Regions from separate parts of the Ciceribacter sp. RN22 genome, predicted to be linked through region 2. Evidence: riboswitches for the same ligand, from Rfam matches in the RefSeq annotation. Region 2 holds a riboswitch; the other holds the start of a gene.

Region 1 (15,435 bases), on a different contig from region 2:
TAGCCGAAAGCCGGAGGCGCCAGCGGGCACCACCGCTCTTCTCCACAGACAATCCGGTGATGTCAGCGTTTCTGGCTGTGAACGTCGCTGTAGGGAATTTCAAAGACGCTTGGATCGAATGCCGTCCCGGTCTTCACATTGAAGATCATCACGGTGGTATCCTTCGCCTGAGCATCCGTGATCGTCCACTGACGCAGGTCGAAGGTCTTTGGATCGAACATGAGGGTTATGGTCGAGTCGCCGAACACCGTCCTGTCGCCGAGGACGATCGTGGTCAGATCTGATTCTTCCTTGACGTCGCGGACCATCTGGTGCCCGAGATCGATCCTGTTGGACAGGAGCAGGCTGAGCGGCGTCTTCGACAAGGGGTAGAGATCCCAGGTCTTCAGCTTGGTGTTGCCGATGACGACGTTTTTGCCATCCGAGATCACCCGCATCGGCGAAGGCTTCTCGTAGTTGAAGCGCAGCTTTCCCGGGCGCTCAATGAAGAATTTTCCGCCCGTCTGTTCGCCGCGCGGGCCGAACTGCACGAACTCGCCCATCATTGTCTTAACCGATGAAAAATGGTCGGCGATCTTTTGTGCGGCGTCCGAGGCGTTGGTAACGGCAAGAGCGGGCAGGGGCAGGGCGGCAGCCGTGAGCAGCGCGGCTGCGCCGGCGAGAAACGCCCTGCGCTCGGTTTTCACGTGAATCATTGGATACTCCTTGATTTGTCCCTGCATGGCCGAGAAACGCGGCGCCATCATGACGATACCGGTCGAGCCGGCGGATGGTTTCGGACGCCGGCGTCGGGCGGCAAAGGCCGCCACTAGCGCTCGATGATGTCGGCCTCCGTAGGCACGAGAATTTCGCGTTTTCCGGCGTGGTTCGCAGGTCCGATGATGCCTTCCTGCTCCATGCGCTCGATCAGCGACGCTGCACGGTTGTAACCGATCCCGAGGCGTCGCTGGATATACGATGTCGACGCTTTTCCGTCGCGGAGCACGATCGCCACAGCTTGGTCATAGGGATCGTCGGAGTCGGCAAGGTTGGAGGCTCCGCCATGTCCGGCATCGTCCTCATCCTCCTCGTCGGCGGTGATCGCGTCGAGATACTGCGGCGCGCCCTGCGTCTTCAGGTAAGCGACGATCTCCTCGACTTCGTTATCGGAGACGAAGGGGCCATGAACACGCTGGATCCGTCCGCCACCGGCCATGTAGAGCATGTCGCCCATGCCGAGCAGTTGCTCCGCTCCCTGTTCACCGAGAATGGTGCGGCTGTCGATCTTCGAGGTCACCTGGAACGAGATACGTGTCGGGAAGTTCGCCTTGATTGTACCGGTAATGACGTCGACAGACGGGCGCTGCGTCGCCATGATGACATGAATACCGGCCGCTCGCGCCATCTGGGCTAGCCGCTGGACCGCCCCTTCGATGTCCTTGCCGGCGACCATCATGAGGTCTGCCATCTCGTCGATGATGACGACGATGTAGGGGATCGGCTGAAGATCGAACTCTTCCGTTTCGTAGATCGCCTCGCCCGTCTGCCGGTCGAAGCCGGTCTGTACGGTGCGCGTCAGGATCTCGCCCTTGGCGAGCGCCTGTTCGACGCGGCTATTGAAGCCGTCGATGTTGCGCACGCCGATTTTCGACATCTTCTTGTACCGCTCTTCCATCTCCCGGACGGTCCATTTCAGAGCCACGACCGCCTTCTTGGGATCGGTGACGACCGGCGACAGCAGATGAGGAATTCCGTCGTAGACGGAAAGCTCCAGCATTTTCGGGTCGATCATGATCAGGCGGCACTTCTCCGGCGGAAGCCGGTAGAGCAGCGACAGGATCATCGTATTGATGGCCACAGACTTGCCGGAGCCGGTCGTTCCGGCCACCAGAAGGTGCGGCATCTTGGCAAGGTCTGCGATCACCGGCTCGCCACCGATGGTCTTGCCAAGGGTCATTGCCAGCTTCGCCTTGCTGGCCTCGAAATCATGACTGGCGATAAGTTCGCGCAGATAGACCGTTTCGCGTGTCTGGTTCGGCAGTTCGATGCCGATGGCGTTGCGGCCTGGAACAACGGCAACACGAGCCGCGATAGCGCTCATCGAGCGGGCGATGTCGTCGGCAAGGCCGATCACACGCGAAGACTTGATGCCGGGGGCGGGTTCCAGCTCATACAGGGTAACGACAGGCCCCGGTCTGACGTGGATGATTTCGCCCCTGATGCCAAAGTCCTCCAGGACGCCTTCCAGCATGCGGGCATTCTGTTCCAGTGCGTCGGCCGATAGCATCGCTGCGCGGCCGACGTTCTTCGGCTCCGCGAGAAGATGCACGGACGGGAGCTGGAAGCCTTCGGGGCGAATGAAAGAGGCCTGTGCTTCTCTCTCGACGCGTGCGCCGGGCTTCGGACGCGCGGGAGGTGCGGCAATACGCGGGGAGACCCGCCCGCTGGAAGGGGACCTCATATCGCCGGAAGGCGCCTTGATCCAGTCGTCACCGTCATCATCCGGCAGGACACCTGCAGGACGGGCGTCGTCCAGATCGAACGGCGGATCGTCATCGAGGCCAAGATCGGAGTGATCGCCCATCATCGGAGGCGGTGCGACGACGGATCGTTGCCGCCCAAGACCAGCTGGCGACGTCGTGTCCATCGACGGTTCCCTGCGGATTCCGGCGCCGCCCTTTGCCCGTGTCGGTTCGGTCAGCGGGCCGAATTCATCCTCGTTGAAGTCGTAGGGTTGATCGAAGCGATTGCGGTTGTGCTCGGACGGCTTGAGACCCAGGAGGCGTCGCACGCGGGCGCGGGCCGTATACCAGCTGTGGGCAATCGCTCCGAGGGCCAGCCAGCCCCCGTCATCCTCATCAGTCTCGTCCTCGAATGCCGGTTCGATCCGCGTGGACTTTGCAGGTACCCTGGCCGGGGCGATCTCCTGTTCGTCTTCGATGGTTCTACCAACCAGACCCGCGGCGAAGAGCAGTGACCAGGCTGCAGGAACGGCCAATATTGCGCTGACGATCATGGAGGCCGTCCCGGTGGGATAGCTGCCGATAAAAAGCCCGGGAAAGCGAAGGATGGCGTCGCCGAGGACGCCGCCGATTCCGTTGGGGATCGGCCATGTCAGTGGCGGCGGGAAGCAGCCAATGACGGCCGACGAGAGAAGTGAACCGATCGCCCAGGCGCCAAGACGGGCAGGGAAACGATGGAGTGGGCGGCTGGTGATGAGTGCCAGCGACCAGGCAAGCACGGGAAGCAATGCAATAACGCTCGCCAGCCCCAGAAACTGCAACATGAGGTCCGCGAAGGCGGCACCGCCGCGGCCGAGAATGTTCGTCGGTTCGTTGGCCGTTGCGTAGGAGAAGCTCGGGTCCGAGACGTTCCACGTCGCCAATGCCGCGACCGCGAGCATCAGCAGCACAAAAAGCGCGAAACCGGCCAGTGTGAGAAGCTGCCGGAGAAGGAACGCCGTCAAGGCGGAACGATCGCCATGGTCTCCCATCATCACCGAGTTACCTCTGTTCATGTCCTGCCTGCCCGTTTCGAGAATCGTTCACACATGCGCTGCGAACGATGGCTTTCTGGCCCTCTCGCCCTTCGCCGCACAGTAAGCGAGGTACAGTTAATGGCCTATTAACCATCCGCAGGCACTGGCCGCCGCCGGGCAGAGGAGAGGTGACAAAAAAGAAAAGCCCAGGCTTGGTGCCTGGGCTTCGACGGCCGCGGGCGCGACCGTTTGGGTGGGGTCCACGCCGGCTTGGGACCGGCGTGGCTTTGGGCTCAGCTGTGGTACGCGGCTTCGCCGTGCGAGGCGAGGTCGAGACCTTCGCGCTCTGCTTCCGGAGCAACACGCAGGCCGATGATCAGGTCGGTGATCTTGTAGAGGATGATCGAGCCGATACCGGTCCATGCGATGGTGACGAGAACAGCCTTGATCTGAACGATGACCTGAGCGCCCATGGTGACGCCTTCAGCATAGCCGATGCCGCCGAGGCTTGCAGAAGCCAGTACGCCGGTGCCGATAGCGCCGAACATGCCACCGATTCCGTGAACGCCGAAGACGTCAGCCGTATCGTCGTAGCCGAACTTGTTCTTCACAACAGAGACGAAGAAGAAGCAAAGCGGGGAAACGAGCAAGCCGAGAATGATGGAGCCCATCGGACCGGCAATACCTGCAGCCGGCGTAACGGCAACGAGACCAGCAACCATGCCGGAGATCGCGCCGAGGACGGAAGCCTTGCCGCGGACGATCTTTTCAACCAGCGACCAGGAGAGGGTTGCTGCGGCGGTGGCAACGAAGGTGTTGACGGTTGCGAGCATTGCGCCGCCAGAAGCTTCGAGGTTGGAACCGGCGTTGAAGCCGAACCAGCCGAACCACAGCATGGCAGCGCCAACCATGGAAAGCGTCAGCGAATGCGGAGCCATCATGTCTTTGCCGAAGCCAATGCGCTTGCCAACCATGATCGCACCAATCAGGCCTGCAATACCGGCGTTGATGTGAACGACCGTGCCGCCAGCGAAGTCGAGAGCGCCCCAGCCGAAGAGAAGGCCGTTGGCGTCCCAGACCATGTGAGCGACCGGGAAGTAGACGAAAGTAACCCAAAGTGCGCAGAACAGAACCGAAGCGCCGAACTTGATGCGCTCAGCGTAAGCGCCGATGATCAGGCCGGGTGTGATGGCTGCGAAGGTCATCTGGAACAGCATGAAGATGTATTCCGGAATGACGGCATCAGAGAAGGTCGCAGCCGTGCTGTCCGGTGTGATACCGGCCAGGAACATCTTGGCGGTGCCGCCGAAGAACGGATTTGTGCCGCCGCCGAATGCGAACGAGTAGCCATAGACGACCCAGATGATCATCACGGTGCAGGCGATAACCGTCGTCTGCATAAGGACCGACAGCATGTTCTTGGTGCGAACAAGGCCGCCATAGAAGAGAGCGAGACCCGGGATGGTCATGAACAGCACGAGGATGGTGCTGAGGAACATGAAGGTCGTGTCGCCCTTGTTCGGAACGGGCGCTGCAGCGGCGGCTTCGGCGACCGCAGGCGCAGCCTCCTGCGCGAAGGCCACGACCGGCGCCAGCAGGGCGGCCGAAGCGGCGCCGATACGGGCGCAAGTGGAAGAAAATTTGGCAAATGACATCAGAAAGACTCCCCTAGCGGCCATTTTTTACAGGGCTTCGGAATTGGTTTCGCCGGTACGAATGCGCACGGCCTGGTCGATCGAGTATACGAAGATCTTGCCATCCCCGATCTGACCCGTCTTGGCAGCGGACGCGATAGCCTCGACTGCCTTGTCCGCGAGCTCCGACGCTACGGCGATTTCGATCTTGAGCTTGGGCAGAAAGCTGACGGCATACTCTGTGCCGCGGTAGATTTCGGTGTGGCCCTTCTGGCGGCCGTAACCCTTCACCTCGGTTACGGTGAGGCCTTGTATGCCGACGGCTGTGAGGGCTTCGCGCACCTCGTCCAGTTTGAACGGCTTGATAATGGCCATTACAATTTTCATCTGGCGTCCCATCCTTTGTTTGTCCTCGGCTCGGAGCCGACTCTCCTTGCCGCTGGCGACGTGATTTGATCAGCGACCAGCGTGAGACATTCAAAGGGCGTGCCAGATTCTGGGTGCCATATAAGTTATTGAAATGTAAAGGCTATAGTGTGCCCGTTCAATAAAGCGGCACGAAAAGGATATTCATCTGATAAAAATATAGGCAGATTCTATTTTTTGCCTTCGTTTTCATCATTTGCACGATTGCGGATCAGACCCTCTTGCGCAACCGAGGCGATCAGCTGACCAGACCGCGAATAGAGGCTCCCGCGTGTCATGCCTCTTGCGCCCGAAGCACTGGGGCTGTCCTGCGTGTAAAGCATCCAGTCTCCGAGGTCGCAGGGACGATGAAACCACATGGCGTGGTCGAGGCTCGCAACCTGGAGGTTGGGATCAAAAATTGACGTGCCGTGCGCGTAGAGCGAGGTATCCAGCAACGTCATATCGGAAAGATAGGCGAGGATGGCCGCCTGGTAACGATGATCGTCGGGCACCGCTCCCACTGCACGAACCCAGATGTGTGCGGTTGGTTCCAGCTTTTCCTTGGAGACATAGTGGATGAGCGAAACCGGTCTGATCTCGATCGGACGGTTACGCCCCCAATACCGCCGCACGTTCTCGGGCGCATCCGCGAGGAAGATTTCCTTGAACTCCTTTTCGCCGATCAGTTGTTCCGGTGGAGGAACTTCTGGCATCACCACCTGGTGGTCGAAACCGGGTTCCTCCAGCTGGAAGGAGGCCGACATCGAGAAGATCGCTTTGCCGTGCTGGATTGCGACAACGCGGCGGGTTGTGAAGCTTGCGCCGTCACGAATGCGCTCGACCTGATAAATGATCGGCACGGATGGGTCCCCGGGACGCATGAAATAGGCGTGGAGGGAATGGACGAGACGGTCATCCTCGACGCAGCGCTGCGCCGCCATCAATGCCTGGGCAATGACCTGCCCACCGAAGACGCGTTGCCAACCGTTCTGCGGGCTGCTTCCGCGAAAGAGGTTCTCCTCCAGCTTCTCGATATCGAGGGTCTTGATGAGACCGTCCATCGCACTGGGTTCTTCGTTCTGCTGGGACATGTTATGAAGGCCTCGCATGTAGGAAGAAGTTCAAGGCTGATCTATATAGGTGCCTTGCCACACACAAGTGCTAATGGAGTGCGTGATGTTGGATATGTTGGTCGTCGGCGGCGGATATGTCGGGCTTTCGGTGGCGCTGGCGGTCAAGCAGGCCGCCCCGCATCTGTCCGTGGAGGTCGTCGAGGCCGCTCCGGAAGACGCCTGGAAGAAGGACCCCCGTGCCTCGGCGATCATTGCGGCGGCCATCCGCATGCTGGAAGTTTTCGGGATATGGGCTCGTATCGAGCCGGAGGCGCAGCCGATCACCAGGATGATCGTGACCGATTCGAAGACGTCCGACCCGGTCCGGCCGATTTTCCTCACGTTTGACGGTGCGGTCGAGGAAGGGCGACCGTTTGCCTATATGATACCGAATGTGGCCATGGTGGGTGCACTGAGGGACGCCTGCGCCAAGGCTGGCGTCGCCATTCGGCACGGGTTGCGCGCCACCGGATTCGAAAGTGGTCCGGCTGCCGCGGCATTGACGCTCTCCGACGGGACGGTGCTGTCCGCCCGACTCGTCGTTGCTTGCGACGGCGTGCGCTCAAGACTGAGAGACATGGCCGGAATCAAGACGATCACCTGGGACTACGGCCAGTCTGGAATCGTTACGACCGTCGAGCATGAGCGGCCGCATGATGGCTGCGCCGAAGAGCACTTCCTTCCCGCCGGACCCTTCGCCATCCTGCCGCTGAAAGGCAATCGCTCGTCCCTCGTGTGGACGGAGCGCACGGAAGAGGCCGACCGGCTTGTTTCTGCCGACGATCTCGTGTTCGAGGAAGAACTGGAACGTCGTTTCGGTTACAAGCTGGGCTCTATACGGGCGGTGGGCGACCGACGTGCCTTCCCGCTCGGACTGACATTGGCACGTGCCTTCGTCGCACCGCGCCTTGCGCTCGCAGGCGATGCTGCCCATGGCATTCATCCGATCTCGGGTCAGGGCCTGAATCTCGGCTTCAAGGACGTGGCGGCGCTTGCCCAGACAGTGGTCGAGGCGGACCGTATCGGCCTTGATATCGGCGATCTCAACGTACTCGAACGTTACCAGGAGTGGCGGCGCTTCGACACCTTCCGCATGGGTGTGACGACGGACGTGCTGAACCGCCTGTTCTCGAACGACGTGTCACCTATTCGAGCCATGCGCGATTTCGGATTGGGCCTTGTCGATCGGCTGCCGGGGCTGAAATCGTACTTCATTCGTGAAGCGGCCGGAACCGGAGGGGGCGCCGGGCAACCACGACTTCTGGCGGGCCAGTCGCTTTAATCGGTCGCGTCGTCAGTCTCCGAGCCTGCGCGCTTCGGATACGAGCATGATCGCGACGCCGTCGCGAACCGGATAGGCGAGCTTCGCCTTTTCCGAAACCAGTTCGTTTTTCTGTCGGTCATAGGTCAGGTGGGTCTGTGTCAGCGGACAGACGAGAAGCTCCAGAAGCTTCGGATCGACTGTGCTCGTTAGGCTATCCATACCGGTCGTCCTACTGGAGAATCGTGTCGGGGTCGCCAAACTCGCGCGCAAGAGCAATCTCGGTGATCGCAATCAGCGTTTCGGCACGGCTGCGCATGTCAGGAGCCTCGAGGAGCGCTTGCTTTTCTGCCGGGCCGAAGGGCGACATCATCGACAGGGAGGTCACGAGCGTCGTGTTGCTTGCACGCTCGACGCTTTCCCAGTCGGCTTCCAGTTTGTTCGCCTCGAGGTAGGCGCGGAACGCGGCGAGAAGTGCGTTGCGATCGATCGTCGCCTCTTCGTCCGCATCGGAAAGGTCGGCAAAAAAGGGCGCGATCCGAAAGCTGCGGTAGGGACGATGACTTGCGATCTCCTCCATCAGCCGGAAGCGACATACGCCGCCGAGCGAGGTGATGTAGCGTCCATCGCCCGTCTCCCCGAAGGAAGTAATTCGTCCGATACAGCCGACCTGACAGAGCGCTGGTCCCGACACGGGTTCGCTCGCGAACGTTCCCTGGAATGCTGGTTGGACGACGCCGATCAAGCGGTTACCCGCCAGCGCATCGTCGAACATCTCAAGGTAGCGCGGCTCGAAGATGTTGAGGGGCAATTGTCCGCCGGGCAGCAACAAAACGCCGCTCAAGGGGAAGACCGGCAGGACTTCCGGCAAGTCCTTTTCCGTCAGATATCTCGCATTGCCGACTTTCATCAATGCACTCCCGGTACGGGCGGAAAAGCCGCCCGTACCTTTCAATATGTGGTTCGTGCCGAAGCGAACTCAAGAAGCGCTTGATCGATCGTCAGGAAAAGAGGATCGACGAAAGCTTCCTTCGGGCCATGGCTGTCACCGGGTCCTTTGCACCCCATACATCAAAGAACTGCAAGAGCTGGCGACGGGCGCCATCATCATCGAAAGCCCGGTCGCGACGCATGATCATCAACAGGTGCTCCGCCGCTTCCTCGCGCCGCCCCTGCACGTTCAGAATCTTGGCGAGTTTCATGCGGGCTTCGTGATTGTCCGGGTCGAGAGACAGTTCGTGCTCGAGCGCTTGCGGATCTCCGAGCTTGCGAGCCTCGCTGATCTGCTCCAGCTTCCTGGTCACAGCCTGCAGTTCCGGCGCCTTGGCAAGGGGCTCGGGAAGATTGGCAACGAGCTGCGACGCGCGCTCGTGCTGACCGGTGCCAAGCATGCATTCCGCGATGCCCGCTATCGCACGCACGTTTTCGGGATCGGCTTGCATCACGGCTCCGAAAAGCTGTGCGGCGCCTTCGAAGTTTCCTGCGGCGACGAGACCGTCAGCCTCGTCGAGCGCTGCCGTCAGCTCGGCTTCGCCGGTGTTGCCTTCAGGGCCGGCCAGCTTGTCGATGAACTGCCGGACCTGGCTCTCGGGAATGGCGCCCATGAACCCGTCGACCGGTTGACCGTTGACGAAGGCGACGACGGCCGGGATCGACTGAATGCCGAGCTGCCCGGGAATGGCCGGATGGTCGTCGATGTTGAGCTTTACCAGTTTGACGCGGCCGTTCGATTCGTTGACTACCTTCTCGATTACCGGCGCCAGTTGACGGCAGGGCCCGCACCACGGTGCCCAGAAGTCGACCAGCACTGGCTGCTTGCGGGATTCGTCAAGAACGTCCTTCGCAAAGCCCGCGGTCGTCGTGTCCCTGATGTGGCTTCGTGGCGGGGTATCTCCCAAATGAGCATGGCCCGTCATCTGGCCACCAAAACCGCTATAGGGATTGCTGTTGTCGCTCATCAGAATACTCCGCCGTTGATGGCCGCCTGGGGCCTTCGGTGTGTCGCTAAGATCGTATGTCAGGCCGTTACTTTCAAGACAAGCGGTGTATGTCCGGTTGCTTCAAGAAAGCGCAGCAAGTCGTCACGAGCCACCGATGTCGTAGCGTCGTTCGACAGGGGGTGACCGTTGACGATGTCTTCTTTCATGAGATCGGAATCGAGCACGAACGTGACGTTGTGGCCGGTATCGTTGATCGCCCCGAAGACCGTTACCGCACCCGGGATGACGCCGAGGTATTCCATGAGCTTTTCCGGTCTGCCGAACGAGACGCGACCTGAGGCGCCGAGGATCGTGTGTACCGTCTTCAGGTCCACGACGGCGTTCTCCTCGACGGTCAGAAGAAAATACCGATCCTTCTTGTCCTTGACGAAGAGGTTCTTGGTGTGGCCGCCGGGAATCTCATCGCGAAGCGCGACCGATTCCGCGACCGTGAACACGGGCGGATGATATTTGGTCTTATGGCCGATCTTCAGCTCATCGAGCAGCTGGAAGAGGTCACTGGCGGCTTTTGGGGTATTCGTCATGACTGTCTCTCGGGAAAAGCGTTCGGGGGGGGCCGGGTTGTCCGGCAGAATGATTGATTGATACGGTCGGCGACTTGCGTTGGCAATCACAGACGTTATCGCTCAGGCGGGCGTTTTCCCTTGTTTCCCAACAAGTTGAAAAAATTCTGGACGATTTCGTCATTTCCCTGTTGCATTTGAAAAACGGTTAGGCCATATAGCGCCCGTCGCCGCAACGCGGATGACCCACGATCCACCGACTACCCCCGGATCGCGGATATGAGCGGGTGTAGCTCAGGGGTAGAGCACAACCTTGCCAAGGTTGGGGTCGGGCGTTCGAATCGCCTCACCCGCTCCAATTCTCCGAAATAAATGAGATCAGGCCAGGCCATCGGAGATGGAATAGCCGCTTTACGGCTGGTCGTCGCCCGCCATTTACGGGCTCCGGCATTTCCCTCAGGAGAATTGCCGGAGGGCGCACTTGGCGCGTACACCTGTCGGTGCACTCGGTCTTCTCTGGCTTCATGCCTTTGAGAAAACGTAATCCGTCTCTTGTCGCAGGAGTTCGCCCGGACGCAGAACGGCGCTCGGAAAATTCGGGTGGTTGATTGCGTCCGGCCACGTCTGGGTTTCCAGGCAGAATCCGGCGAACGGACCATACCGGCGACCCTCGAGCCCTGCGACGGGAACGTTGAGCTTTGCGCTGGCATAGAATTGAACGCCCGGCTCCGTCGTCCGTACTTCCATGGCAACGCCAGAGGTAATGCTGCGAGCAATCGCTACTGTGCGCTTTTCGACACGTGAGGGCGAAAGGCAGAAGTTGCGATCGTAGAGAACACGCTTTCCATCCAACTGGCGGTCCATCGGTGACATTGTCCGGAAGTCGAACGGCGTGCCGTCGACCGGACGAATTTCTCCGGTCGGGATCAGTCGGTCATCGACCGGCAGATAGGCGTCGGCGGCGAGCATCAGGTCGTGGCCGAGGGCATCTTCTCGACCATCGAGGTTGAAATACGAATGCTGGCAGACGTTTGCGAGCGTCGGACGGTCGGTGGTCGATGTGTAGACAACGGACAGAACGCCGTGCTCTCGAAGGGCATAGGTCGCCGTGATCGAGCAGTTTCCGGGATAGCCGGCACGGCCGTCCGGATCCACGATTGCCAGTTCGACACGATCGGGCGCCAGGCTGGCGATGTCCCAGTTGCGTTTGGCGATACCGTCGCTGCCGCCGTGAAGGTGCCCGGTGCCGTTTTCGTTGCGTTCAAGCTGGTATTCTTTGCCGTCCAGTGTGAAGCATCCGTTGGCGATACGATTGGCGCATCGCCCGGGCGTGGCGCCGAAATAGGGGGAGTGGCGCGGGTAGTCGTCGAAGGTTTCGAAGCCGAGGACAAGTGGATGGCTATGTCCTTCAAGGCGCAGATCCTGGATCACCGCTCCCCAGGTCATCACTTTCATCGTCAGCCCGCCGCCCTCGAGGGTCACCCTGTAGACCGGCTCACCCGCCGCCGTCTGCCCGAAGAGTTCGCGTTCCATGGTTCCTCCGCTCGAATTGCCGTTCATTTCCGCAACAGCTCACGCTGAGTGGTCTTCAGCCCGCCGCTGTTTCCCAGGAAAGGGGCTTGGGCCACAACCCTGATCAGGCCGATCGGTCGAGGCCGATGGCATTCAGTTCGTAGGGCGTCGTCTGGTAGATCTCGTTGATCCAGTTCCCAAAGAAGAGATGCGCATGGCTGCGCCAGCGGTTCAACGGTTTCTTCGCCGGATCGTCGTCGGGAAAGTAGTTGTGCGGCACCTTGATCGCCACGCCAGCTGCTACGTCGCGGTTATATTCGTCGGCCAAAGACGTCGAGTCGTATTCTACGTGGTTGAACATGTAGAGGCGGTTTGCCGTCTTCTCGTGCACGAGGCAGACACCCATCTCGTCCGACTCCATCAGGATCTCGAGCCCTTGCACCTTCTCTATGTCGGCCCGGCGCACTTCAGTCCAGCGCGAGACCGGAATCTGGAAGTCGTCGGAAAAGCCGTTCAGGTACACGGAGGACGGATTCAGAATATGGTGGCGGTAGATCCCGAAAGCCTTCTCGCTCAGGAGGTACTTCGGCACGCCGTGGAAGTGGTAGATGGCCGCCATCGCGCCCCAGCAGACATTCAGCGTCGAATGGACGTTGGTCGTCGTCCAGTCGAGAATCTGCCGCAACTCGTCCCAGTAGGTGACCTCCTCGAAAGGCAGAGTTTCAATCGGCGCACCGGTGATGATGAAACCGTCGAACTTGCGGTCGCGGACCTCCTCCCATGTCTGGTAGAAGGCAAGCAGATGCTCCTCCGGCGTATTCTTCGCCTTGTGCCCGCCGATACGGACGAGGGACAGCTCCACCTGAAGCGGCGAGGCGCCGACCAACCGCGCCATCTGCACCTCCGTCTTGATCTTGTTCGGCATGAGGTTCAGAAGGCCGATCTGCAGGGGGCGAATGTCCTGGCGGATCGCAACCGTTTCGGTCATCACGCGCACGCCCTCGTGCACGAGAGTCTCGAAGGCAGGCAACGTATCGGGAATCTTGATCGGCATGTTCGAACTCGACCTTCCTTGCGGTGCAGTTGCAGCCACACATACAAAAACTGCCGGCGATCTTGCAGATCGCCATTGGTCCTCGGAAAGTCCTTCGGAGCTCGCCTCGGCCCTTTAGCGATTTGTTTAACGTGGCTGCAAGCCGGCCGGCCAAATCACCACGAGTGTGGCTAGATACGCTCAGGTACCCTGCCAGTCAACGGAAATCCAGCATTACGCCGGCCTGAACACGGCTTTGCAGCTTCCCTCCCGTACCATGAAGGCAAGTCGGTGTGGCCACCGATATTCTTTCCTTTTCCTGACGAGATGCGCTATGGCGGGCGCATGACGAAGACTACCTTTACCATCCTCCTCGGGGGGCACCTGGTCCTGACCGAGCGGTTGAAGTCGGCCGTCTCGGGTGGGCGTTTCATCGCCGCCGACGGCGGAATGCGTCACGCGTCCATGCTCGGTATCGTGCCGGAGCTATGGGTTGGTGACTTCGATTCTTCGCCGGAAGCTCTGGGAGAAGCCTGGCCGAATGTCGACCGGCTCCCATATCCGGCTCAGAAGGCGGAAACTGACGGTGCGATCGCGATAGGCGAAGCGATCCGACGCGGCGCCGACCGGCTGATCCTCGCCGGTGCGCTCGGGGGGGAGCGCTCGGATCATGCACTCATGCATCTCCTGCAGGGACTGCAACTCACCAAGGAAGGATACGAAACGCTCCTGACCTCAGGCGAGGAAGAGGCCTATCCACTGCTTCCCGGAAGGGCGACAGTGGATCTGCCGCGAGGTTCGCTGTTTTCGGTCGTCGGACTGTCACCCCTTTCAGGCCTGTCGATCCACAACGCGCGCTATCCGCTTGAAGACTTCTCCCTGCCGCTCGGGTCGACGCGTACCATCTCGAACGTCGCCGAGGGCGCGATTATCTTGTCGCTCGACAGCGGGGAAGCAATGCTTCTTGCCCGCCCCTTTGACCTGACTGGAGCATAAACCATTGGCGCCTCCTATCCTCAAACTCGACAACATCTTCCTGTCCTTCGGCGGTACGCCGTTGCTTTCCGGCGCGAACCTTCAGGTAGAGCCGGGCGATCGCATCTGCCTCGTCGGACGCAATGGATCGGGTAAATCGACTTTGATGAAGATCGCCGCCGGACTTGTTGAGCCGCAGTCCGGTGAGTTGTTCCGACATCCGGGCGCGACTGTCCGTTATCTCGAACAGGCGCCCGATTTCGACGGATACGAGACCGTCCAGTCCTATGCGGAAGCCGGACTGGGGCCGGGAGATGACCCCTACCGCGTCGCATATCTTCTGGAGCACCTCGGTCTGACCGGGCAGGAGGATCCCAGGAGCCTTTCGGGCGGCGAAGCGCGCAGGGCAGCGCTGGCACGTGTTCTTGCACCTGAACCGGATATTCTGCTGCTCGACGAGCCGACAAACCATCTCGACCTGCCGACCATCGAGTGGCTCGAAGGTGAGCTTCAGAAGAGCCGCAGCGCGCTCGTTCTGATCTCTCACGACCGCCGCTTTCTTGAGAAGGTTTCGACCGCGACGGTCTGGCTCGACCGCGGCATTGCGCGTCGTCTCAACCGGGGCTTCGGTCATTTCGAGGAGTGGCGTGACAAGGTCCTCGAGGAGGAAGAGATCGAACAGCACAAGCTCGGCAAGGCGATCGAGAGGGAAGAGCACTGGCTCCGTTACGGCGTTACGGCGCGACGTAAGCGCAATATGCGTCGTCTCGGGCAGTTGCAGGCGATGCGCGCCGACTATCGCGGCCACAGAGGACCGCAGGGGACCGTGCAGGCAAGCCTCGCCGATGCGCGCGAATCCGGGAAGCTGGTCATCGAGGCGGAACGGATCACGAAAGCGTATGGTGGACGCACGATCGTCGCCCCGTTTTCGATCCGCGTTCACCGTGGCGATTGCATCGGCCTCGTCGGGCCGAACGGCGCAGGCAAGACGACACTGCTCAAGATGCTGACGGGGCAGCTGGAACCGGATGGTGGAACCGTCAAGCTCGGAACCAACCTCGAGATCGCTGTGCTCGACCAGAAACGCGAGGATCTCGATCCCGACGACACGCTGGCCCACTATCTGACCGACGGTCGGGGCGAGAATCTTCTCGTCAACGGCGAGCAGCGGCACGTCACCGGTTACATGAAGGATTTTCTGTTTCAGCCCGAGCAGGCGCGCACCCCGATCCGCAATCTGTCTGGCGGCGAGCGGGCACGGTTGATGCTGGCGCGCATCATGGCAAAGCCGTCAAACCTGCTGATCCTCGACGAGCCAACGAACGATCTCGACATCGAAACGCTTGATCTGTTGCAAGAGATCGTCGCCGGTTATCCCGGTACGGTTATCCTCGTCAGCCACGACCGTGACTTCCTGGACCGCACGGTTACCTCGACGATTGCGCCGGCCGACCCAGAGCTGCCGGACGGTCGCTGGATCGAGTATGCCGGCGGCTATTCCGATATGCTGTCGCAAAGAAAAGGCGCCGAGGACGAACGT
Region 2 (15,435 bases):
TCCACGGGCTTGCTCGCAAGAAATCGGATCTGGACGACATCGTCTCGTCGGCGCTGCAGAAAGCCGGCCTCTGGAACGAGGTGAAGGATCGCCTCGACGCTCCTGGCACAGGTCTGTCGGGTGGCCAGCAGCAGCGTCTGTGCATCGCCCGCGCCGTCGCCGTCAGTCCCGAGGTCATCCTGATGGACGAGCCCTGCTCGGCACTCGATCCGATCGCGACGGCAAAGGTGGAGGAACTCATTCACGAACTTCGCGCGAACTACACCATCGTGATCGTCACGCATTCGATGCAGCAGGCGGCGCGCGTGTCGCAGCGCACGGCCATGTTCCATCTCGGCGAACTCGTCGAGGAAAACGACACCGACAAGATGTTCACCAATCCCGACGATCAGCGCACGCAGGACTATATCATGGGCCGCTTCGGCTGACGCCCCGTCCAACCGCGCAGACGCACTCATTCGAGGATCACGACATGTCATCGACCCATATCTACTCCGCCTTCGACGAGGAACTGAAATACCTGATGCGCCGCATCTCCGAGATGGGCGGACTCGCCGAGCAGATGGTGGGCGACAGCGTCCGCGCTCTGGTCCACGGGGACGCTGCTCTGGCGCACAAGGTGATTTCCGACGACGTCATTATGGACGCAGCCGAGCGCGAAATCGGTGACAAGGCCGTCATCACGATCGCCCGTCGCCAACCCGTCGCCAGCGACCTTCGCGAGATCATCGGCGCGCTGAAGATCGCCAGCGACCTGGAGCGGGTCGGCGATCTCGGCAAGAACAACGCCAAGCGGGCGATGGCGGTGCAGAGCGCGGGCATCCCGCGCAAGCTCGCTCGCGGCATCGAGCACCTCTCCGAACTTGCCCTCGTGCAGCTGAAGGAAGTCCTGGACGTCTACTCGACGCGTTCGGCGGAGAAGGCGAAGTCCGTCCGCGATCGCGACGACGAGATCGATGCTGTCTATACCTCCCTGTTCCGGGAGTTGCTGACCTACATGATGGAAGATCCCCGCAACATCACGAGCTGCACGCATCTTCTCTTCTGCGCCAAGAACCTCGAGCGGATCGGCGACCACGCCACCAACATCGCCGAGACCATCTACTACATGACCACGGGGGCCCAGCCCGAAGGCGAGCGTCCGAAGGAAGACCTGACGACGGACGTCGGCGCGGTCACCGAATGATGCCGCTGCAGAGGATAAGTGAGCGATGCAGCCAAGGATAGTGGTAGTCGAAGACGAGGAGGCGCTGAGCGTACTCCTTCGTTACAATCTTGAGGCCGAAGGTTACGAGGTGGAGACGATTCTGCGCGGCGACGAAGCAGAGCTGCGCCTCCAGGAAAGGGTTCCAGACCTCCTGCTTCTGGACTGGATGCTGCCGGGCGTCTCGGGGATCGAACTCTGCCGCAGGCTGCGTATGCGACCGGAGACCGAACGCCTGCCTGTCATCATGCTGACGGCGCGCGGCGAGGAGAGCGAACGCGTGCGCGGCCTGGCCACGGGCGCCGACGATTACGTCGTCAAGCCGTTTTCGACGCCGGAGCTGATGGCGCGCGTCAAGGCGATGCTGCGGCGTGCCCGTCCCGAAATGCTCTCGAGCGTTCTTCGCTGCGGCGACATTGAACTCGACAGGGAAACCCACCGGGTTCATCGCAAGAGCCGCGAGGTCCGCCTCGGGCCGACGGAATTCCGACTGCTGGAGTTCCTGATGACTTCGCCGGGCCGTGTCTTCTCCCGTTCGCAGCTGCTGGATGGCGTCTGGGGGCACGACATCTACGTCGACGAACGTACTGTCGACGTCCACGTCGGACGTCTGCGCAAGGCGCTCAACTTCTCGAACATGCAGGATGTCATCCGCACCGTGCGCGGCGCCGGATACTCGATGGAAGCCTGATTTCCAATTACATCACGCACAAAAAAACGGGCCGCGCGGCCCGTTTTCGTTTTCTCCGGCCAGAAGCTTACCGGTCCGCCTTGCGGCGCTCGGAGACCGGCTGATAGGCGAGCTTGGCGTGATACTTGCAGTACGGCGAGGAATCGAGTGACTCGCAGCCGCAGAAGTGGAACTCGTCGCTCATCGGATCGCCGATCGGCCACTTGCAGGTGCGTTCGGTGAGTTCGGTGAGCCCAAGCCGGCGGGAAATCGGTATCACGACGTTCGAGGCCGGAACGGCGCGGATTTCCTCCAGGGCATCGATCTGGCCCTCTTCCTTCAGCATCGCTCCGCCTACCGGACGGGCGTTTGCGCGGGCGGGGACGCGCGCAGCAAAGTTTGAGGGACGAGGGGCCGGTGCCGGACGTTTCGGCGTACGAGCCGGTGCCGTGCCGCCGCCGGACTTCGCGCGTCCCGGCAGGTTGAGGCGATGCACCTTGCCGATCACCGCATTTCTGCTGACGCCGCCGAGTTGTGCGGCGATCTGGCTTGCGCTCAGGCCCTCGGCCCAGAGCCTCTTGAGTTTTTCGACGCGCTCATCTGTCCAGTTCATGCCATTATCTCCGCCATCGCGATATTAACGGCAGAATCCGTCTCCGTTGCTTCGGACGAATCCAAAACAAGACTTCCTCGATACTTTCGGTGACTACTTCTGCCGCATGCAATCTTTTAATGTAAATTTAACCTAGTGTGGCGCTGACTCCGTGACAAGAGTCGGACGAATCAAGCGGAATCGATTTTCAAGTTTTCCCCAACTTGCTGGCTTTCGCCGGCCGCGAGAATCAAAGCTGTGAAAGGCGCTCGCGCATCACAAAAATCCTTTGCGTGTCGCAGTTTTGTTGACAGCACAGCGGGAAATGCCGATAGTGCCAACCGCCGCCGAAAGGCGGCATTTTTGATTTTTCCGGGGACTTTTCTGCGGGACGCCGGAAGGTCCGTGTTCACATCGATCGGTTGCGAAGGAGCTGTTCCACCATGGCTGAAGCCACGCCGCTTTACGAAACCTACCTGCGCGCGCCTCTGCGTTTCGAGCGCGGCGAAGGGGTTTGGCTTATCGCGGAAAATGGTGAGCGATATCTCGATTTCGCGGCCGGCGTCGCAGTGAACGCGCTCGGGCATGCCCACCCGCATCTCGTCGATGCGCTGACGTCACAGGCCGAAAAGGTCTGGCACCTGTCGAACCTCTACGAGGTTCCAGGCCAGGAAACGCTCGGCAAGCGGCTGACGGAGGCGACCTTCGCCGACAAGGTGTTCTTCACCAACTCGGGCGCCGAGGCGCTGGAATGCGCGATCAAGACCGCGCGCCGCTATCACTTCTCGAAGGGGCACCCGGAAAAGTTCCACATCATCACCTTCGAAGGTGCCTTCCACGGCCGCACGCTTGCGACGATCGCCGCAGGGGGGCAGGCGAAGTACCTCGAAGGTTTTGGACCCAAGGCACCGGGCTTCGACCAGGTACCCTTCGGCGACATCGAGGCGGTAAAGGAGGCGATTACCGAGAACACGGCCGCGATCCTTATCGAGCCGGTGCAGGGTGAAGGCGGCATCCGTACTGCGTCCAACGAGTTCCTGCGGGCACTTCGCCAGCTCTGCGACGACAAGGGGCTTCTCCTGATCCTTGATGAAGTTCAGTCGGGTGTCGGTCGCACGGGTAAGCTCTTTGCCTATGAGTGGGCGGGCATCACGCCCGACATCATGGCCGTTGCCAAGGGCATCGGCGGCGGCTTTCCGCTGGGCGCCTGCCTTGCCACGGCGGAAGCTGCTTCCGGAATGAAGGCCGGCACGCACGGTTCCACCTACGGCGGCAATCCGCTGGCGATGGCCGTCGGCAATGCCGTACTCGACGTCATTCTCGCCGATGGTTTTCTGGAGCATGTGCGCGACGTGGCGCTGGTCTTCCGGCAGGGACTGGCGGCACTCCATGACCGCTTCCCCGATGTCGTCGAGGAGATCCGCGGCGAAGGCCTGATGCTCGGCATCAAGGCGAAGGTACCGAACGCGGAGTTGCTGCAGGCGATGCGCGCCGAGCACATTCTCGGTGTCCCGGCCGGTGAGAACGTCATTCGTCTTCTGCCGCCGCTCATTACGACCGCCGAAGAAGCGCGCGAGGGCCTCTCGCGGATCGAACGCGCGGCCGAGCGGGTCCATGGCGCCCACGAAAAGCAGGCGGCGCAAGCCTAAGCAGCAGAAATTCAGACAGGTTTCCCAATGGCATCTCCGAAGCATTTCCTCGACCTCTCGGCCGTTTCGTCCGCCGACTTGCGTACCATCATGGATGACGCCCGCGCTCGAAAGCAGGCGACAAAGGCTGGGACGGCGGACAAGCCGCTTGCCGGCAAGATGCTTGCGATGATCTTCGAGAAACCGTCGACGCGCACGCGCGTGTCCTTCGACGTCGGGATGCGCCAGCTCGGTGGTGAGACACTCTTCCTTTCCGGCACGGAAATGCAGCTCGGCCGTGCGGAAACGATCGGTGACACCGCAAAGGTCCTTTCGCGTTACGTGGATGCGATCATGATCCGCACGACCGATCATTCGCGTCTCCTGGAGATGGCGGAGCATGCAACTGTTCCCGTCATCAACGCGCTGACCGACAGCACGCACCCCTGCCAGATCATGGCCGACGTCATGACCTTCGAGGAGCATCGCGGTCCGGTGAAGGGCAAGACGCTCGCCTGGACCGGCGACGGCAACAATGTCCTGCATTCTCTCGTCGAGGGCGCCGCCCGCTTCGGTTACCGCATGAACATGGCCGTGCCGCTCGGGTCCGAGCCGGACGACAAGTACCTCAACTGGGCCCGCGACAACGGCGGCGAAGTCATGCTTTGCCACGAGGCGGAGCGTGCCGTGGAAGGTGCTGACGCCGTCATTACCGATACCTGGATTTCGATGAACCAGGAGCACAAGGCCAGGGGGCACAACGTCTTCCAGCCCTATCAGGTGAACGGGGCGCTGATGGCGCACGCAAAGCCCGACGCCCTCTTCATGCATTGCCTGCCCGCGCATCGCGGCGAGGAGGTCACCGACGAGGTGATTGACGGCCCGCAGTCCGTCGTGTTCGACGAGGCGGAAAACCGGCTGCACGCACAGAAGTCGATCCTCGCCTGGTGCCTTGGTGCGATCTGACGTCGCTTGCCCGGGTTTGCAGCCTCCGGCTTGATCTTCTCGCCAAGCGACCCCATGTGAGCGGTAAATTGGGGGCCTATGCACCCCCCCGGAAGTCAAGCGCCTGCGGCGCAAGGAGTACAATAATGGCAGACAGGGCCACTGAACTCGGCGAATTCGGTTTCGCCGGCGATGACCGCGTTGTTCCGTTCCAGGTGGAAGGGCTCGACGTGCGCGGCCGGGCCGTGCAACTCGGCCCGCTGGTCAATACCATTCTCGCCCGGCACGACTATCCGGCTCCCGTCGCCCGCCTTCTGGCAGAGGCGATGGTCCTCACCGTGCTGATCGGTACTTCGCTCAAGTTCGAGGGCAAGTTTACCGTCCAGACGAAGGGTAACGGGCCGGTGGATCTGCTGGTCGTCGACTTCTCGACGCCGCAGGACGTGCGCGCCTATGCTCGCTTCGACGAGGATGCGCTGAAGGCCGCGGTCGAGGAGGGCAGGACGTCCCCCGAGGCCCTGCTCGGCGAAGGCGTGCTCGCATTCACCATCGATCAGGGCAGCTTCATGCAGCCTTATCAGGGGATCGTGCCCCTCGACGGTACCTCGCTCGAGGAAATCGCCGGGGTCTACTTCCGTCAGTCGGAACAGATTCCGACGCGGGTGCGTCTCGGCGTCGCCGAGTTCTTCGATCGCGACGAGGACGGACATCCCCGCCGCGGTTGGCGGGCCGGGGGGCTCATGGCCCAGTTCCTGCCGGAAGCGCCGGAGCGGATGCGTCAGCGGGATCTGCACGGCGGTGACGGAGACGAAGGCGGGCATGTCTTCTCTGAGGATGATGCCTGGTCGGAAGCGCAGGTGCTGGTCGACACGGTCGACACGGATGAGCTTACCGATCCGCAGATCGGCATAGAGCGGCTGCTGTTTCGCCTCTTCCATGAACGCGGTGTGCGGGTTTACAAGCCGCAGCCGGTTTTCGACCGGTGCAGCTGCTCGCGGGAGAAGGTGAAGGGCGTCCTGAAGAGCTTTTCCGATGAGGAGATCGAGCAGAGCCAGGAAGACGGCGCGATCACCGTCACGTGCGAATTTTGCTCGACCACCTATCGCTATGAAGCGGCCGAGGTTCGCGAAGGCTGAAATTGATGACGGCACCGTCCAGACTGGCGGTGCCGTTTTTCATTGCGGTTGGGTACTGGGTCCGCCCGGCCTCAGTTGAGGACCCGCAACATGCCCGGCGCGTCCAGAGAGAAGGCCGGGATCGCGACCTCGAAGAGGTCACCCTCCTCAGTTTCCATCTGGTAGTGGCCGAACATGACGCCTGACGGTGTGTCGAGAGGGCAGCCCGAGGAATATTCGTAGGTATCGCCTGGCTGCAGGTGCGGTTGCTCGCCGACGACGCCCGGCCCGGTAACTTCGTCGACCTGGCCGTTTTGATCGGTGATGTGCCAGTAGCGATTCACCAGTCGAACCGACCTGTCGGAGTGATTGGTGATTGCCACCCGATAACCCCAGACATATCGTCCGTCGTCCGGATCGGATTGCTCCTCCAGATAGTAAGGCTCGACACTGACTTCGATATCCCGCGTCAGGGCTCGATACATAGGGTTGACCTTCTTTATGTCTTGCTAACCATATCTATCAGCTCGCCGCACCGGTCAAGGAATGCGGATGCGCCGAGCAGGCAAAGTGTCGCGACTTTGTCAAATTAGTCCTAACGGGGAGGCCGTGACATCCGTTGCGTCGATACGGTTGCCCGACGCGCGCGGCGCCGGGCAGCAGGGCGTGAAAGGTGGTTCAGGCCGGAACCTTGCGGAGCGCCTGCGCAAAATCTTCCAGCAGGTCCTGGGTGTCCTCGATGCCGCAGGAAAGGCGCACCGTGCCCCCGGACATGCCGAGTTCGGCGCGTGCCTCGTCGGTCAGGTTCTTGTGCGTCGTGGTGGCCGGATGGGTGATCAGGCTCTTGGCGTCGCCGAGATTGTTGGAAATCTTGACGATGTCCAGCGCGTTTTGCAGCTTGAAGGCCGCGTCCTTGCCACCCTTCATTTCGAAGGCGACCAGCGTCGAGCCGCCGGTCATCTGCTTGGCGACGATGTCGGCCTGCGGATGGTCGGCACGGCCCGGATAGATCACCTTGGCGATCTGCGGCTGCTCGGCCAGGAAGTCGGCGATCGCCGCGGCATTCGCCGTCTGCTGCTTGACGCGCAGCGGCAGTGTCTCGACGCCTTTCAGCAGCGTCCAGGCATTGAACGGCGACATGGCTGGGCCGGTGTGGCGGAAATAGTCCTGCAGGTTCTCGGTGATCCAGTCCTTCGACGAGAGCACGACGCCGCCGAGGCAGCGGCCCTGTCCGTCGATATGCTTGGTGGCCGAATAGACGACGACATGGGCGCCGAGTTCGAGCGGCTTCTGGAAGAGGGGGGTGGCGAAGACATTGTCGACGATGAGCGTGGCGCCGACTTGGTCGGCGAGCTTGGCCACGCCGGCGATGTCGACCACTTCGAGCGTCGGGTTGGTCGGGCTTTCGAGGAACATGACCCTGGTGTTCGGGCGGATCGCCGCCTCCCAGTTCTTCAGGTCCCGACCGTCCACCAGCGTGCATTCCACGCCATAGCGCGGCGCAAGTGTGTCGACGACATAGCGACACGAACCGAACAGGGCGCGGGCGGCGACGATATGGTCACCGGCCTTCACCTGGCACAGCACGGCGGCCGCAATGGCGGCCATGCCCGAGGCCATGGCGCGGGCGTCTTCGGCGCCTTCCAGCAAGCACATGCGCTTCTCGAACATGTCGTTGGTCGGGCTGCCGTAGCGAGCGTAGATGTAGCCGTCGTCCTCGCCCTTGAAGCGGGCTTCGGCCGCCTCCGAGCTTTCGTAGACGAAGCCCTGGGTCAGGAAGATTGCTTCCGACGTTTCGCCATAGGGCGAGCGAAGAGTTCCACCATGGACGAGTTGGGTTGCCGGACGCCAGTTCTTGCTCATGCCTTTCAGCCTTTCAAACACAAAAAAACCGGTCGCGACATCGGACCGGTTTCTAGCACCCGGTCTCTTTAGCCATTTGTTTAACGTGGCTGCAAGCCGACCGGCCAAATCACCACGGGATAAGCCTGCCATACGCCGATCACGGGCTTGCGTCAATTCCTCGACTTTGGTTTTGTCGGGTCAAACGGGATGGGACAAGATGACAAGGACCACGGGTATCCTGGCGGATCGCGCCATCGACGCGCTGTTCGCTGAAGGCCGGCTGAAAAGCGAGGCGCCCCTCGACGCCGACCAGGTGCAACCGGCAAGCCTCGACCTGCGCCTCGGCTCAAAGGCAATGCGTGTCCGCGCGAGCTTCATGCCCGGTCGCGAGCACAAGGTCGCCGACAAGCTCGAACGGCTGACGCTGCATGAGATCGATCTCGAAGACGGGGCAGTACTGGAGACGGGTTGCGTCTACATCGTGCCGCTGATGGAAAGCCTCGACCTGCCGCAGGACATGTCGGCCTCGGCCAATCCCAAGAGCTCGACCGGACGGCTCGACATCTTCACCCGCGTGATGGTCGATCACGCCCAGGAGTTCGACAAGATTCTCGCCGGCTACCGCGGGCCTCTCTATCTCGAGATCAGCCCGCGGACGTTCCCGGTCATCGTCCGGCGCGGATCGCGCCTGTCTCAGATCAGGTTCCGCGTTGGCCACTCGCTGCTGAGCGACACCGAACTGCTCGATCTGCACAAGGCGGAGACGCTCGTTGCGAGTGAGGTCCCGAATGTCTCGGGTGGTGGCATCGCGCTGTCGATCGATCTGGAGGGCAGTGGTCCCGACGGCTTGATCGGCTATCGCGGCAAGCATCATACGTCCGTGATCGACGTCGACCGCAAGGCGGCCCATGATGTGCTCGATTTCTGGGAGCCGCTCTACAGCCGCGGGCGCGACGAACTGATCCTCGATCCGGACGAGTTCTACATCCTGGTTTCTCGGGAGGCCGTCCACGTGCCGCCGCTCTTCGCGGCGGAGATGACGCCCTATGATCCTCTCGTCGGTGAATTCCGCGTGCACTATGCGGGCTTTTTCGATCCGGGCTTTGGTCATGCCGGTGCAGGCGGTGCCGGCAGCCGCGCCGTGCTCGAAGTCCGCAGCCACGAGGTGCCGTTCATCCTGGAACATGGACAGGTGATCGGGCGGTTGGTTTACGAGCACATGCAGGAGCGTCCGGCAGGCCTGTATGGCACCGGCCTTGGCTCCAGCTACCAGGCGCAGGGACTAAAGCTGTCCAAGCATTTCCGGGTTGGCTGACGCGCGCCGTAACGCCGCGACTTCACTTCGCAGTTCTCTCAGTTCCGCAAGGATGAGATCCTGGCTCTCCTTGAGGTCTTCCTGGTCCCCTGCGCTCGGAATCTCATGCTCGGCCTGCATGGATGAGACGATGATCCCGATGAAGAGATTGAGGACCGTGAAGGACGTCGCGACGATGAACGGGATGAAGAAGACCCAAGCGAGTGGGTGAAGCGCCATCACCGGACGCACGACGTCGCCGGTCCAGCCTTCGAGCGTCATGACCTGGAAAAGCGTGAAGGCGGACTTGCCGATATTGCCGAAAAGCTCAGGAAAATCCGTGGCGAACAGCTTCGTTGCGGCGACCGAGGAGACGTAGAAGACGAGCCCCAGCAGGAGGAAGATCGACCCCATGCCCGGGAGTGCCGAGAAGAGCCCGCCGACGACGCGCCGCATCGAGGGCACGACGGAGATCAGCCGGAAGAGGCGCAGGACGCGCATGGCTCGCAGGATCGAGACCGTTTCCGTTGCCGGAACGATCGAGATGGCGATGACGAGGAGGTCGAAGACCCGCCAGGGGGCGTGGAAGAAGCGGCTGCGGTAAACGGCAAGTCGTGCCAGGATCTCGAGGACGAAGATCGCAAGAAGGGTGTGGTCGATCGTGTAGAGCAGGGATCCGTAGCGAGCCCAGAGGACGGGCGAGGTCTCGAGCCCCAAGGTAAGGGCGTTCAACAGGATCAGGACGGTGATGGCCGTTTCGAAACGGTTCGATTCGAGAAGGCGGCGGAAGAAGGGCATGGTGGCAATCCGGATGTCTGGCAATCGCCGCCACATTGCCCCGTGAAAGTAAAAACTTGGTGGCTTTGGCGCGTGATAGGCAAAGCGTCGCTGTGCAGGTTCTTCACACTTGACAGACCGGGGGATCTGTTGGATTTGTGCCCCTGTCGCGGGTGTAGCTCAATGGTAGAGCAGCAGCTTCCCAAGCTGAATACGAGGGTTCGATTCCCTTCACCCGCTCCAGCTTCTCCCTTATCCGGCATCGTTCCTTTGTTCCGGGCGTCTTCCGCGCTGCCGGATCCGCAAGGCGGCGAGGCCGAACAGCGTGCAGAGCGTGAATACGGCACCGCCCAGGAACGTGCCCTCGGCGCCGGCGACGTCCCATAGGCCACCGGCGATCATGCTCGCGGCAAGCAGCGCCATCCCGGTGATCAGGTTGAACATGCCGAACGCCGTACCGCGCAGCTCGGCTGGCGCGGTATCGGCAACCATCGCCGAGAGCAGCCCCTGGGTAAACCCCATATGCAAGCCCCAGAGCGTCGCCCCGGCGGCCAGTCCGGCAAAGCCGGAGCTGAATGCCAGGACAATGTCTGCAATAAGCAGCAGGAAAAGCCCGGCCACCAGCAGCGTCATGCGGTTGACCCGGTCCGACAGTGCGCCGACAGGATAGGCGGAAAGCGCGTAGGCAATGTTCATGATCACCATCACCAGCGGAACGAATGCAATGGGAAGGCCGATGTCCTGCCCCTTGAGCACCAGGAAGGCTTCGCTGAAGCGCGCCAGAGTGAAGGCCGTCGCGACCGCGACGATTTTCCAGTAGGCTGCTCCGAGCCGAACGAGTTCGGTCCGGCGAAGCGGCATGCGTGCGGTCCGCCGTGCCGCAATGTTTGGCGGCTCTTTCACGGCGAACGTGATGAGGCTGGCCGAGACGAAGGCCGGAACGACGGCGATCCAGAAGACCGCCGTGAAGTTGTCGGCGAAGAGCCACATGAAGAGGATGGCGAAGAGCGGCCCCAGCAGCGCGCCCAGGGTGTCCAGCGACTGCCTGAGGCCGAAGCTTGCGCCCCGGAGTTCCGGAGATGCGATGTCGGCAACCAGCGCGTCGCGCGGTGCCCCGCGGATGCCCTTGCCGATCCGGTCGATAAAGCGCGCAGCAACCAGCCATCCGATACTCGGCGCAAGCGGGAAAATGGGTTTGGTCACCGCCGCGAGGGTGTACCCGAAGGCAGCGAGCAGCTTGCGTTTTCCGAACCAGTCGCTGAGAGCGCCGGAAAACACCTTGGTAACGGAAGCAGTCGCCTCGGCGATCCCTTCGATGACGCCGACGGTGAGGGTCGATGCTCCGAGCGCGCCGACAAGATAGAGGGGCAGCAGCGCGTGGATCATCTCCGAGGAGACATCCATGAAGAGCGATACGAAACCGATCGTCCAAACGGCACCGGGCACGCGCTTCCACGTTCCCCAGCCGGATTTTGCCTGTTCTTCACTCATGCCGCCCCCTGGTAGCCGGTATGTCGCAGATCACGCCCAGCATTCGCGCATCCTGTGTGGCTGTGTCTCTGACAGTCAAGCCTGCCCGCTTTCGGGGCTAGCACCGGTGCAGTCGGCTGCAGCCGGGGGAGGGGTGGCCGCCGGCATCGTGACAGGGCGCGGCTCATGTGGCGTCTTGTTCCAGAAGAAAGGTCTCTCCCTCAGTTCGAAGGCGGCACGCCAGGCCGCATAGGAGACCATCATCCAATAGAAAGGTATCGCAAGCCAGCGCCAGCCGAGAAGGCGTCGCTCGTATTCGATCATTGCGGAGACGCCGAGCCCGAGAAAAATGCTGTAGCTGCCGAAGATGTTCATCGCATCGATGCCGAAAAGCAGGTTTTTCAGCGGATGGATGTGTTCGGCGGGGCTCTGAAGCATTGCGATCGCCGAAGTGGTGAAGAAGATGAGGATTGCAGGGTGTCCAAGCGATGAGACCAGCATGCCTCCGATCAGCAGTTGAAAGACGACGAACGCCCCGGTTCCCATCTCGCGGCGGGCACGTCCGGGATCGCGCATCACCACCAGCCACGTTTGCAGCCAGCCCTTGAACCAACGTGTCCTTTGTCCGAGCCAGACCCGCGCTCTGATCGGCGCATCTTCGAACGTGTGCCGGCGGATCGTCTCGGACCGGTAGCCGAGGCGGTAGAGCCGCATGCCGAGGTCGGCGTCCTCGGTGACATTGTATGGGTCCCAACCGCCTGCGGCACGCAGTGCGGCTGTGCGGAAATGATTGGACGTGCCGCCGAGTGGCAATGGCATGCGATAGCGGGCGAGAAGCGGCAGCAAGCCACGAAAGAGTGCCGCGTATTCGAGCGCGAAGACCGTGCTGATGCAGGATTCACGCATGTTGGTGATGATGAGCGGCGCCTGCAGGCAGGTTACCTCGGGGGCAGCCGTCCGAAAACGGGCATAGGCCTCCTTCAACTGACCCGGATGCGGACGATCTTCGGCATCGTAGATTGCGAGATAGTCGCCGCGCGTGCCGGCGAGGGCATAGAGAAGCGCCTTGGGCTTGGTACGCGGTCCGCCTGGTGGTACGACGACGATTTCCATATGCGATCCCGGCCGCAGCTTGCGGATCGCCTCGATGGTCTCGTGGTCGTCCGCCTCGCAAACGAGCTTGATATCCAGCCGGGAGGGAGGCCAGTCGAGTCGCTCCAGGGCAGCGATCAATTGGCCTGCGACCGGCGCTTCGCGATAGAGCGCCACCAGGATCGAGTAGATCGGTAGCGGGCCGTCCGCGATCAGGGCTTCGGGCAGGATATCGCGACCACGAGGATGGAAGAGTGCTCCCAGTCGCAAAACCATTGCTGCGAAGTAGAGAGACGACAGCAGCACGTGAAGCGCCAGTGCGACCGGTCCGGAGGCGAGCAGCAGCGCGGCCACGCCGCCGGTCAGGAATGCGCCGGCGACGAAGCCCTGTCGACCGGTCATGACGATACGGGCCGAATGTTGCGGGTTCTCTTCGAACAGCGCGTTCGAAACGGTCGCGACCCTACGTGCTGCGCCCGCATGCCAGACGGCTCGGCGAATAGAGGAGGCCGATGCGACAGTCAGCGCTGCCCTGAGGGTCGGATGGTGGACGAACCTCTCGGCGAGGTCTGCAAGGTGACGGGCCTCCGGCGCGATGGCGGTCAACGGCGCTTTGTCCGGGGAATGCAGGCGCAGGAGGGTCGGACGCTGCAGGAGCGCATCCAGCGCCGGGCGATCCATGACTTGGTCGGGCGGTATTTCCTCCAGGAACGGCAGGCCAAGAAGCCGTGCGATCGCCGCGTAATAGGTCTGCTCATCGACGCTGCCGTCGGCGAGCAGTTCCTGCTCTATGGTGCTTCCGTTTGCGTGTGCCCGCCGTGCCATGCTTTTGATGAAAGGCTTGGAGAAGCCGAGTTGGCACAGTGCCCGCGCCTCGGTCTGGAAGGCATGCGAAACACCGGCGTCAGCAGCGGCCTTGCCGCCGTCTGGACGCGCAGTCGCCACCCGACGGGTGGCGCCGTTCGGCTCCCCTCGGTATTCCCCGGCCTGCATGCTTCTGATAAACCGTCATCGACCGATGACGTCCCAGCCTGTCCCGGAATGGATCATAATGGTACACGCAAAAGTTTCATCCCTGGATTTGAAGGGTGTGCTCGCATTCCTTGTATCGGGTTGTGTTCTGCTATCCTCGGCCATCGTGCCCGCGAGGGTTGCTGCGCAACAGCTGCCGGTACTGTTCGATGCCAACGAGCGGCTACCGCGTCCTGATCTGTCGACATTGCTGCGGCTGCGCTTCCTGACCACCACAGATTTTCCGCCGTTCAACTTTGCCGACCAGACGGGACGTCTTGCCGGTTTCCACGTAGAGCTCGCCCGTGAAATCTGCTCGGAACTCGCCATCGAGGCCAAGTGCCAGATTCAGGCGCTGCCGTATGCCGATCTGGAGAAAGCTCTCTCGGAAGGGCAGGGGGAGGCGGTTATCGCGGGTGTCGGGGTCACGACGGAGCTCAGGAGGAGCTTCTCGTTTTCGCGCCCCTTCATGCAACTGCCCGCACGGTTCGTTCGCAACGCCGGCGTTGATATTCCCGGCAACGAGGTTGCGGGCCTTGCCGGTCGCCCGGTCGGCGTGGTGCAGGGAACGGGACACGAGGCCATGCTGAAGGCTTTCTTCCCTGACGTCCGTTCGACCGGCTTTGCCGATCGCGGTGCGATGTTGCAGGCACTGAAGGAAAAGAAGGTGGACGCCGTCTTTGCCGATGCGCTGCAACTGTCCTTCTGGACGGCGGGTGAGGCTTCCGGCCATTGCTGCACGATGATGAACGGCGCCTACGTCTCGGAAAAATTCCTCGGCGAGGGGCTAACGATCATGCTGAGGCAGGACGAGGGGGCGTTGACCGCCGCCATAGATAGCGCGCTTGCCGCGATTTCTCGCGACGGACGGTTGCAGGAAATCTATCTGCGCTATTTCCCCAACAGCCTCTACTGACGGCGGCAGCGGATCCTCAGGCGGGGCGATAACGGGCGATCGCGCTGTGCTCGATCGCCGCGCAGGTGAGCTTGTCCAGCGTCAGCCGGTCACGCAGCATTTGGAGCAGCCGGATTTCTTCCGGGCGGATGCAGAGGTCGACCGCCATGATTTCGACGGCGAGTGCATAGGCGGTATCATAGCTGCGCGGCGGAACGGTATCCCTGACCACTTCCAGCGCGATATCCAGCCCTTCTGGCCCTGCGAGGATATCGGCGCAACGTTGCGACACCTCGATCAGCCGTTCCTTGTCGAAATCCTTGAAGATAGGCAGTACATCGATCAACTGACCGATGCGGCCGAGCTCTTTGTCGTTCATCGCATTGTCGACGGCGGAAGCCATTACCATGACGAAAATCAGGGCTTCCTGGGTGGTCAGGCGCTTGCTCATGTGCGGAAGAAACCTCGTTGTTTTTCCGTAGAGTAGGCGCGCCATGGATGGGATTCAAGGCTGGTCGTTCGGCCCTTCGCGCGGATCGTCGCCGAAAATGCCGCGCCGGTCCGTCCGGGCAGCGGAGCTCAGTTCCGCGAGGACCGATCCGGGTTCGGCTTCCGCCCAGCCGTTGCGCACGAGCCAGGCGCCGATGTCTGTCCCGCCGACGCGGCAAACGGTCACCAGCATGTCCTTCTCATTCGCCCCAGTCTGATCGCAGGCGACGGTACGGTTGCGGATCAGCATGCGCTGCTGCGTGCGTGCCACTACACCGCACGGCCAGGGTGCGCCGCCTCCGGAGGGACAGCGCCGTCCGACCGCGGTTGGCATGACTCCTGCCAGTCTCACGCGCCGGCCGCGCGCCGCGAGCAAGCCCGCGGCGCCTGACCAAGGGCGTTGCAGGA

Evidence for each region. Region 2 has a riboswitch for S-adenosylmethionine ahead of NHF53_RS00855 (O-succinylhomoserine sulfhydrylase). Riboswitches for the same ligand answer to the same signal wherever they lie in the genome.
Region 1: another riboswitch for S-adenosylmethionine. It lies ahead of metA (homoserine O-succinyltransferase); the one in region 2 lies ahead of NHF53_RS00855 (O-succinylhomoserine sulfhydrylase).

Annotation. Positions count from the first base shown of each region.
Region 1 is NZ_JAMXLD010000002.1:1,144,846-1,160,280, forward strand. It holds gene NHF53_RS20385 (outer membrane lipoprotein carrier protein LolA) at 63-695, opposite strand; gene NHF53_RS20390 (DNA translocase FtsK) at 809-3,496, opposite strand; gene NHF53_RS20395 (ammonium transporter) at 3,751-5,112, opposite strand; gene NHF53_RS20400 (P-II family nitrogen regulator) at 5,140-5,490, opposite strand; gene tesB (acyl-CoA thioesterase II) at 5,688-6,590, opposite strand; gene NHF53_RS20410 (ubiquinone biosynthesis hydroxylase) at 6,676-7,893, shown strand; gene NHF53_RS20415 (Trm112 family protein) at 7,906-8,094, opposite strand; gene NHF53_RS20420 (LON peptidase substrate-binding domain-containing protein) at 8,105-8,782, opposite strand; gene trxA (thioredoxin) at 8,874-9,830, opposite strand; gene NHF53_RS20430 (prolyl-tRNA synthetase associated domain-containing protein) at 9,890-10,396, opposite strand; tRNA gene NHF53_RS20435 (tRNA-Gly) at 10,659-10,733, shown strand; gene NHF53_RS20440 (aldose epimerase family protein) at 10,898-11,908, opposite strand; gene metA (homoserine O-succinyltransferase) at 12,012-12,941, opposite strand; SAM riboswitch at 13,036-13,113, opposite strand; gene NHF53_RS20450 (thiamine diphosphokinase) at 13,266-13,916, shown strand; gene NHF53_RS20455 (ABC-F family ATP-binding cassette domain-containing protein) at 13,921-15,435, shown strand, end outside.
Region 2 is NZ_JAMXLD010000001.1:165,065-180,499, reverse strand. It holds gene pstB (phosphate ABC transporter ATP-binding protein PstB) at 1-428, shown strand, start outside; gene phoU (phosphate signaling complex protein PhoU) at 473-1,186, shown strand; gene phoB (phosphate regulon transcriptional regulator PhoB) at 1,212-1,895, shown strand; gene NHF53_RS00880 (GcrA family cell cycle regulator) at 1,963-2,487, opposite strand; gene NHF53_RS00875 (aspartate aminotransferase family protein) at 2,910-4,115, shown strand; gene argF (ornithine carbamoyltransferase) at 4,143-5,060, shown strand; gene NHF53_RS00865 (Hsp33 family molecular chaperone) at 5,186-6,175, shown strand; gene apaG (Co2+/Mg2+ efflux protein ApaG) at 6,247-6,639, opposite strand; gene NHF53_RS00855 (O-succinylhomoserine sulfhydrylase) at 6,833-8,017, opposite strand; SAM riboswitch at 8,065-8,143, opposite strand; gene NHF53_RS00850 (2'-deoxycytidine 5'-triphosphate deaminase) at 8,217-9,314, shown strand; gene NHF53_RS00845 (ion transporter) at 9,282-10,091, opposite strand; tRNA gene NHF53_RS00840 (tRNA-Gly) at 10,240-10,313, shown strand; gene NHF53_RS00835 (MFS transporter) at 10,323-11,561, opposite strand; gene NHF53_RS00830 (glycosyltransferase family 2 protein) at 11,637-13,625, opposite strand; gene NHF53_RS00825 (transporter substrate-binding domain-containing protein) at 13,684-14,559, shown strand; gene NHF53_RS00820 (tellurite resistance TerB family protein) at 14,576-14,989, opposite strand; gene NHF53_RS00815 (thermonuclease family protein) at 15,044-15,435, opposite strand, start outside.